One region of the Photobacterium panuliri genome, then DNA from elsewhere that is predicted to be linked to it. Evidence: predicted binding sites of a transcription regulator. Region 1 holds the regulator's gene; the other holds the start of a gene.
What was found. Region 1 encodes PurR, which represses purine synthesis genes. Its sites were predicted from a motif close to TNANGNAAACGTTTNCNTNA; they were not measured.

Region 2: the regulator PurR is predicted to act here: its motif matches at 3,318-3,337, upstream of ACSF8X_RS14550 (uracil-xanthine permease family protein).

The regions. Positions count from the first base shown of each region.
Region 1 is NZ_CP197192.1:1,844,445-1,848,703, forward strand. It holds gene ACSF8X_RS08565 (hypothetical protein) at 1-202, opposite strand, end outside; gene ACSF8X_RS08570 (TfoX/Sxy family DNA transformation protein) at 730-1,320, opposite strand; cyclic di-GMP riboswitch class I at 1,446-1,551, opposite strand; gene purR (HTH-type transcriptional repressor PurR) at 1,756-2,760, opposite strand; gene ACSF8X_RS08580 (heme ABC transporter ATP-binding protein) at 3,086-3,877, opposite strand; gene ACSF8X_RS08585 (FecCD family ABC transporter permease) at 3,874-4,259, opposite strand, start outside.
Region 2 is NZ_CP197192.1:3,175,994-3,180,252, forward strand. It holds gene bepA (beta-barrel assembly-enhancing protease) at 1-177, shown strand, start outside; gene arsC (arsenate reductase (glutaredoxin)) at 343-693, shown strand; gene wrbA (NAD(P)H:quinone oxidoreductase) at 695-1,264, shown strand; gene ACSF8X_RS14540 (DUF2069 domain-containing protein) at 1,320-1,742, shown strand; gene ACSF8X_RS14545 (DUF2066 domain-containing protein) at 1,877-3,088, opposite strand; gene ACSF8X_RS14550 (uracil-xanthine permease family protein) at 3,383-4,259, shown strand, end outside.

The sequences.
Region 1 (4,259 bases):
GGGAACTGTTACTGAGCAGGGTCCAGGTAACCGCATCTCTAAGAGCTGTGATCGACGTGTAATCCTGCTGTACGAGGAAGAGGGTTAGCATTGGGGGGAAAAGACTGATCAGGACCAGCCAGCGCATTAGGCGTGGCCATTTACCAAACGTATCCTTGAACACACGTTCATTTTGTCCCGGGAATGGTTTGGAATAACTCATACTACCTCCACGATTCAGTTGTGTTCATTCTAACCTTGGCCTGAACGAAAGAAAGTATGGAGCAAGATCAGCGAGTAGCTTTGTGAGGAGATTCAATATTTGACGGAGTCTGACAAAAATTTGTCATATCAATGTTGATCTTGTTCTGATTTGCTTGTCATGCTGGCAAAAAGGCGAGGTGTGGCGGTTGGTGTGTTCTGCTTCTCTTGAGACTTTGTCTAATGTCCTCGTTCTCACGCTGTTGTTTATATTTTTATGCCACTGAGTTTAGTGAACCTGTGTTGGGACTTTTATTACGGCGCCTTATTGCGCATGAGTGCATATATTTAATATATAAGTCAGCGATCAGCCTAATTATTACTGGATTATAAATAAATGGCAGGGTTAATTCATCAAGGGAATTTATAATTAATGGAATATAAATAAATCTTAATTATTATTAACGGGTTTAATGGTTTTATTAATAGGAATAAATAAAAAAAGAGACCCGAAGGTCTCTTTCTAAATTCTGTTTATTAATACCTAAATTAGTTTAGGTCATTCAAAAGTTGTTGACGGCGTTCTGGTGGAATAACTGTCCAGTGTCTGCCGCTGATTGCGCCTTCTAGTTGCCATAGCATATCGATGGCTAGGCTGCCGCTGTGTGTGGCTTGTAGGGCTTTAAACGCATTGATTGAGCCAGCATTTTTTAGCTCTTCAATGGTAGCGATGCCTGCTTTCTTCAGCATACGCTCGTTGGCTAGGCGCAGGTTTGGTAGATCTTTGATGCGCTCTGGGCCTGTGGTTGTCTTGGTGACTTTATCAACTTGAGCTGCCTCAAGTGATTGTTTTGCATGCTCTAGAATTTTTTCTGGTTGCTGCCACCATTCTTCAGGAATGGCATAGTGCTTGGTAACAACAGGAAAGCCACGCTTTTTATAAATATATGGTTCTAAGCCTGCGTCTTTGAATCCAGTTTCATTAGAAGCATTAGCACGCAGGTGAAGTTTATTATTTACGACTAGCGCGAACATCGTTTCGCCGGAAAAAATACCATAACCACCAAACATAGAACGTGATTTGATATTACCAAAACATTGGAATAGTCGTAATGAGTCTTTAAGTACTGGTTTGTCCATGTGTCTTCTCTGTAAATAAGTTAGAAGTCACCAAACAACAGAGCGTGGAGAAAGAATAGCAAAGATACACAACTGGTTATGTCAGACAATAGCGAATATTTTCTGAAATGATGATTGCTATATCCATCGGCAACCCCGCTACCTTAAGTTGAATAAAAAATAGGGATATATTCAGCTCTTAGGCCGGAAGCTTTGCGTCCCTACCTTTCGATAGGTTTGCCTTGTTCGTGACCTGGTAAGAATATCATTAGTTGATAAATTTGAACTTGCTCCCAATTTTGGTTTTGTGATCCTTGTCACATATTTTCATTCAGATGGCTGATAAAGGCAACGCATTTTTGATTTTCGTTCGATAAGTATCGGTCAAAATTGTAAAAAAAGCCGGCCTATGGTAGGCCAGCTTCTTGTATTGTCATCAGATTGTGTGACGTGTAATTAGTTGAGTTTCTTCACTGATTTTCGCTCAACCAGTTCAGGAGTCATCTCGAACACTTGGTGTGCATGTTCTTTGTCTTTTACGCGATGCATCAAAATCTCAACAGCACTTTTGCCCAATCGACGCTTTGGCTGGTGGATTGTGGTCAATGGTGGTGAAAAGTAAGGTGCTAGATCGATATTGTCGTAACCAATGATAGAGATATCATCCGGTATACGGATTCCTGCTTGTTGGAAGGTACTGATCAGACCCATCGCCATGATGTCGTTGAAACAGAAGATAGCAGTTGGACGTTCTTCCATTGCGATTAAGGCATTTGCTGCGACAACGGCAGATTCACACTCGAAGTCACCTTCCAGAATCCAATCTTCGTTGACAGGCAAATTCGCTTCGTTCATTGCCTTGCGGAAACCTTTAAGGCGATCGCGGCAAGCAGCCTTTTCGCTGTGGCCTGTCAGGCAACCAATTTTCTTGTGACCATGCTCAATGAAGTATTTAGTCGCTACATAGCCACCAAGTTCTGCATTGTCTTGGATCTTATCTGTATGTGGGCTCTCTGGACCCCAGTCCATGATAACCATTGGTAGATCTTTTTGGCGCTCTAACAGTGCAAGCAGTTTTTCGTCCAGATCAGAACACATGACCAACAGGCCATCTACGCGTTTTTCAGCCAGCATTCGCAGATAGTCGCGCTGCTTGTCGAGGTTTCCTTCGGTATTACAAAGGATAAGTGTGTAACCCTGACCATAGCAGTACTCTTCAACGCCGTGGACAACTTCAGCGAAGAATGGGTTGGTTGACTTGGTTACCAGCATACCGATAGTGCGAGTTGTGTTGCACTTCAAGCTTCGCGCAACGGCACTCGGTGCATAGTTAAGCTCGTCAACGGCTTCCAAGACTTTTTTCTGTGTTGCTTCTGCGACGAAGCGAGTTTTGTTGATTACGTGAGAGACGGTGGTCGTTGAAACACCAGCCAAACGCGCAACATCTTTAATCGTTGCCATAGTTATTCTTCTAATAAGATAGAGGTCAGAGGACCTAACTGAAAGCTTTACCCAAAAGAGTAGTGAACTTATCCACATCTGCTGTAATTACAGTTCACTATTCTATTGAGTACAGCGAGTAGAAACAGCTAAAGCCGCATCACAAAGGGCGGCATAGCTCGTCGTTCTGATCGACGTATAGAATAGCGTAACAAGCAACGCACTGTTAGTTTGCACCGTGTAATCGCTTGCGTTCACATTTTACCGAGTGTGGATAAGAGTGCAATAATTCTTATCGAAGAAATGAAAAAATCTTGATGGCGGTCATCATTTCTATCCGTGAGGCTTATGATATTACAATGGGATAGCCATAAACAGGATGGGGCATGACCGATACCCGCCAACCATAGACACGTTCAATATTGCTACTGGTTAGGACTTGGTCAGCGTTTCCATCTGCTTGGATACGACCGTGGTTCATAATCACCAATCGATCGGCATACTGTGAGGCCAAATTTAGGTCATGAATGACCACAACAACGGCAGCGCCAGATTTGGCCATGTCTTTGGCTACCTGCAAAGTATTGTGCTGGTGGGCAAGATCAAGCGCCGATGTCGGTTCGTCAAGCATCAGTATACATTGATGGCCAGCTTCGCTGAGCTGGGTCAATACCCGAGCAAAATGCACGCGCTGTTTTTCCCCGCCTGAAAGGCTAGGGTAAAGTCGGTGGGCAAGGTGGTTGACATCGACCCGTGTCATGGATGCTTCTGCAACGGCCTGGCATTTTGTATTGGGTAGATCAAGTGGCATACCGCCGAGCTGTACGACCTCCTGTGCGGAAAAGGCAAAAGTCAGGCCGCTGTGTTGTGGCAATACGCCAAGATGCCTAGCCAGTGTTTTGGGTGACCATTGCTCACGTAGATGATCGAAGTAGTACGTTTTGCCGCCTGCCTCTATTTCCCCGCAAAGCACTTTTAGCAAGGAGCTTTTCCCCGCACCGTTAGGCCCGAGCAGGGCGGTTAGCTCACCGCTTCGTAGCTGAATGGAAAAGTTCTCCAGCAGCGTTTTCCCGCCAAGTGATAGGTTTAAGTTACGGGCATCTATCGCAATTGGGAGATGGGGCGATGGGGTCGTCATGACATTCTCCCTTTTTGTTGAGTTAGCAAGATAATAAAGAACGGAGCCCCCAGAATAGCGGTGATGATGCCGACGGGTAGCTCTGCGGGAGCGGCAGCTATACGTGCAAGCATATCGGCAACCAGCAGGATTAATGCCCCGATGAGCGCTGATAGTGGGAGCAGCGTTTTATGGTTGGGGCCAGCCAGTATTCGCCCAATATGGGGGACGATAAGGCCGACAAAGCCAATAACCCCTGTCAGAGAGACGGCAATACCGACACCTGCCGCACACAGAAGAATCAAGCGACGTTTTAGCTGTTGCACATTAATGCCGAGGTGTTTGGCTTCTGCTTCACCTAGTAATAGGGCGTTGATGCCATTCGCATCGCGGTAAAATAACG
Region 2 (4,259 bases), 1.3 Mb from region 1:
GAACTGGCAGCAAGGGCGGAATTGTTCGCTCTTAACGGGGCCTGGCCCAAGGCTATCCAGAACTACATTCAGGCCAGCCAGCTGGTCGAAATCAATTCATTGGACCAAGCTCGTTACGATGCTCGAATCGACCAGTTAAGGCTCGATCAGCAGCGGGCAGCCAGCCTGCAACGCTAACCTTTTCGCTCGTCCTGCCAATGCAGGACGGGCAAACGCGATCCCTGCCATTGCGTTGCGTCCACCATCGTATACAATAGTGCAACATACTAAAAACAAACTGCTTTGTTACCTCCCTGCCATTAGCAATGGCAAGAGCCGACAACGCCGAGGAAGATAACCACCATGTCAGTCACTATTTACCACAATCCTCGCTGCTCCAAGAGCCGCGAAACCCTCGCTCTGTTGGAAGAACGCGGGATCTCCCCAACAATCGTCAAGTATTTGGAAGACACGCCATCGGCAGAGCAACTCAAGACCCTACTGAGCCAGCTGGGTTACGGCAGTGCCCGTGAGATGATGCGAACCAAAGAAGATACCTATAAAGAGCTCGCCCTTGGCGATGCATCAGTGTCTGAGCAACAGCTGATCGAGGCGATGGCAGCCAACCCCAAGCTGATCGAGCGCCCGATTGTTGTCAACGGCAACAAGGCCGCAATGGGCCGTCCGCCAGAGCAAGTGCTGGATATCCTTTAATATGGCCTCCCTGCTGGTCCTCTACTACAGCCGCCACGGCAATACACGCCAACTTGCCCGGCATATCGCCAGAGGGATCGAGCAAGTCGACGGCTGTGAAGCGATCTTACGAACTGTCGCAGAGATCGGTGATGACAGACAAGCGCCTCACGGCGATCCTGTTGTGACACGCAACGATCTCGACCAATGTATCGGTCTGGCCATGGGCAGCCCGGTAAGGTTTGGCAACATGGCTGCGCCGCTCAAGCAGTTTTGGGACTCCACCAGCCCAGAATGGCTTAGCGGAGCACTCATCGGCAAGCCGGCTTGCGTCTTCACCTCGTCATCGTCGTTGCATGGCGGGCAGGAGACGACCCTCCAATCGATGATGCTGCCATTGCTTCACCACGGAATGCTGATTGTCGGCATCCCCTATTCAGAGCCGGCACTGCACACCACCCAGAGCGGAGGCACGCCCTATGGCCCCTCCCACCTCAGTGGCGGTGAATTCCGCCAGCTCAGCAGTGAAGAAGCACAACTGGCCCAAGCCTGCGGAAAGCGACTGGCTATCACGGCACTCAAACTACGCTGAATTACAGCCCGTTATGTCACCATGCGGGCTTTATACGTTTGCAAGGATGTGAACTATGACTCCCCCCCACCTCCGCACCCGTTTCGTTCTCATTGCAGCCCAAGCCGCCTATTTCTGCCTTGCTGGCTGGGTCGTACTATGGCAATCATGGCTTTCCCCCCACCCGCATCTCAATGCGCAGATCATGGCGGGTATCTGGGTACTTCCGCTGCTTTTGCCATTGCGCGGGATCATTGCAGGCAAACCCTATACCTTTGCCTGGGCCAACTTCATTCTGATGTTCTATTTTCTTCATGCTTTAACCCTACTATGGGTCGATGAGGGCGAAAGGTGGCTGGCTGGGGTTGAATTGTGCCTCGTGAGTACCGCCTTCGTCGGCAATGCCCTGTATGCCAGACTGCGCGGCCGCGAGTTGGGCTCTCGCCTCAAACGCCTATCACAGGTAGAAAAAGAAGAAAACGAGCGCTATAGAGGTTAATCGCCGGATGCTGATACAAAAAAAACGGTGGCCTCAGCCACCGTCTTCTTTTTGTTACCTTGCTATACCCATCACGGTTAGTACGCGACCGGAAACAGCACCGGAAAATGATCCGCTATTGACTACGATTGGGATTAGATAGCCACTGTCGCCGCCGCGGGTACATGCCATTCAAACTGCATCACCTGCTTGGCTGGCTTAACTGCTGCTGGCGCAACCTGCTGCGGAGCCGCTGATTCATCTGAACTCGAATCAACCGGCGCACTCAACTGAGATGGCTGGATCATGCCACCTTCTACCACGCTATCCGTATCCATGCGCTCTTGTTCATCCAACGGCGCCGTAACTGCCGACAAACGGCTATCTTGGCTCAACTCACGCTGGAAAACATCCTCGGTACTAAGCAGCTGAACCGAAAACTCAACCTGCTCACCTTGAATACGGTAGGCATTCACCGCCGCAACAGAGCTCAAATGAGTGATCATCCGCTCCAAGGTAAAAAAGTCTTCTGCCGAATGGATATTGCCAACCACCACCGAAAGCTGATCATTGGTATCGCCGCCCAGAGGAATGGCATAACGGGCACCAAGCTGATCGGCGATCTGATCTGTCATCTGCTGGATCGCACCGGCCGCCGTGCCGGACAAACGTCCTTCAACCGGAGCTGACTGAGCAGAGTCCATTTGATCGGCAGGCTCAGTAAATAACTGCCAGCTTAAATCATATTGATCCTGTCCCTGCTGGCGAGCTCTGACAATCAATACCGCCCCCGGCTGATAGCGTAAACTTGCCTTCGCAACTGGCTGAACAAAACCACCCCAAAGATCAGGGATACTTATTGCTGTCACATCCTCGAAATCACCGATTGGCATCATAACCGGCAAACCACGGCGGTCGGCATTATCTTCAAGCTGTACCAGCAATGGGTTATCTGATTGATCCCAGATGATATCGCGACTGCGGTTTTGTTCTTGTACCAGCCAAACCAGAATACTCGGGCGTTGCGCGTTCCAGTAGCTCGCCTTAGCTTGGCTGAGCAAACTACGAATACGTGCAGGTTCAAACGCCAATTCCAATGTTTGCTGGCCATTAAGCCTGCCGTAGCCCATCTGGCTGACATACTGGTTACTGCTGCCAAGTGCTTTGCGGATAACTTCATTACCCACAACCGAGCTTTGGCCCGATACTTTTACCAATACCTGCTCAAGGGCCTGTTGACGGGCAGCCTGTTCAGATTGGCGGTCGGTATCCGGCAGGACTACCTGAGCCTGATACAGGTTGGTCACGGTTGCTGCTTTCAAAGGAAGCGCCAACAGTGCCATTAGGAGTAAACTCACACGCAGCATAAAACACTCATTATTACTGAAGTTAGGGGCTGATCATAAATTGAACCTATCTGGCTCGGCAACTGATCATGTCAAAAATACAGTACCTTTTTGAACAGAAATAAAGCAACTTTTTGTTACTTCCATCAATAAGTATCTGCTCTAAATAACAATCTTTCGTCAACGGATTGTAATTTTTCTATTGTACCTGTTAGCCATCTGCGACTATTAATTTTTTTCATATTAAGCACTGGGTAAACGTTTGCGTCTGTGCTAGCATTGCCCGATTTTATTTTTAGCTCGGTGGATATCACAATGATGCAGATTTTACAGGGTGCCCAAATGCTCTTCGTTGCGTTTGGTGCATTGGTTCTGGTCCCGCTCCTGACCGGCCTTGACCCCAACGTTGCCCTCTTCGGTGCTGGTTTCGGTACCCTCCTCTTCCAAGTTATCACCAAACGCTCCGTCCCCATTTTCCTTGCCTCCTCTTTTGCGTTTATTGCTCCTATCATGTTCGGAATCCAAACTTGGGGAATTGCTGCGACCATGGGCGGCCTGATGATGGCCGGTGTGGTGTATATCTGTATGGGGGCACTGATCAAAGTGCGAGGCGTAGGCATCATCCACAAGCTGTTGCCTCCTGTCGTTGTCGGCCCTGTTATTATGGTGATCGGCCTTGGCCTGGCACCTTCGGCTGTCAATATGGCACTGGGCAAGAGCGGTGATGGCGCTATCCAACTGGTCGACGGCAGCGCTGCATTATGGATTTCATCAATCTCACTGCTTGTCACCATTGCCTTCAGTGTGTTCGCCAAAGGCTTTTTCAAACTGGTGCCGATCATGGCGGGCATTGTCGCTGGCTACACGATGAGCTTGGCATTTGGTGTGGTTGACTTTACGCCGGTCGCGCAGGCTGCTTGGCTTGCCATGCCGAACTTCACCTTCCCCGAATTCAACATCAACGCCATCTTGTTTATGATTCCGGTTGCCATTGCCCCTGCCGTCGAGCATGTGGGCGATATGCTCGCTATCTCAAACGTCACCGGCAAGGACTACCTCAAGAAGCCGGGCCTGCACCGCACCATGGCTGGCGACGGTGTCGCGACCATTGCCGCCTCTATGTTCGGCGCTCCGCCTAACACCACTTATTCGGAAGTTACCGGGGCAGTCATGCTCACCAAGGCTTTTAACC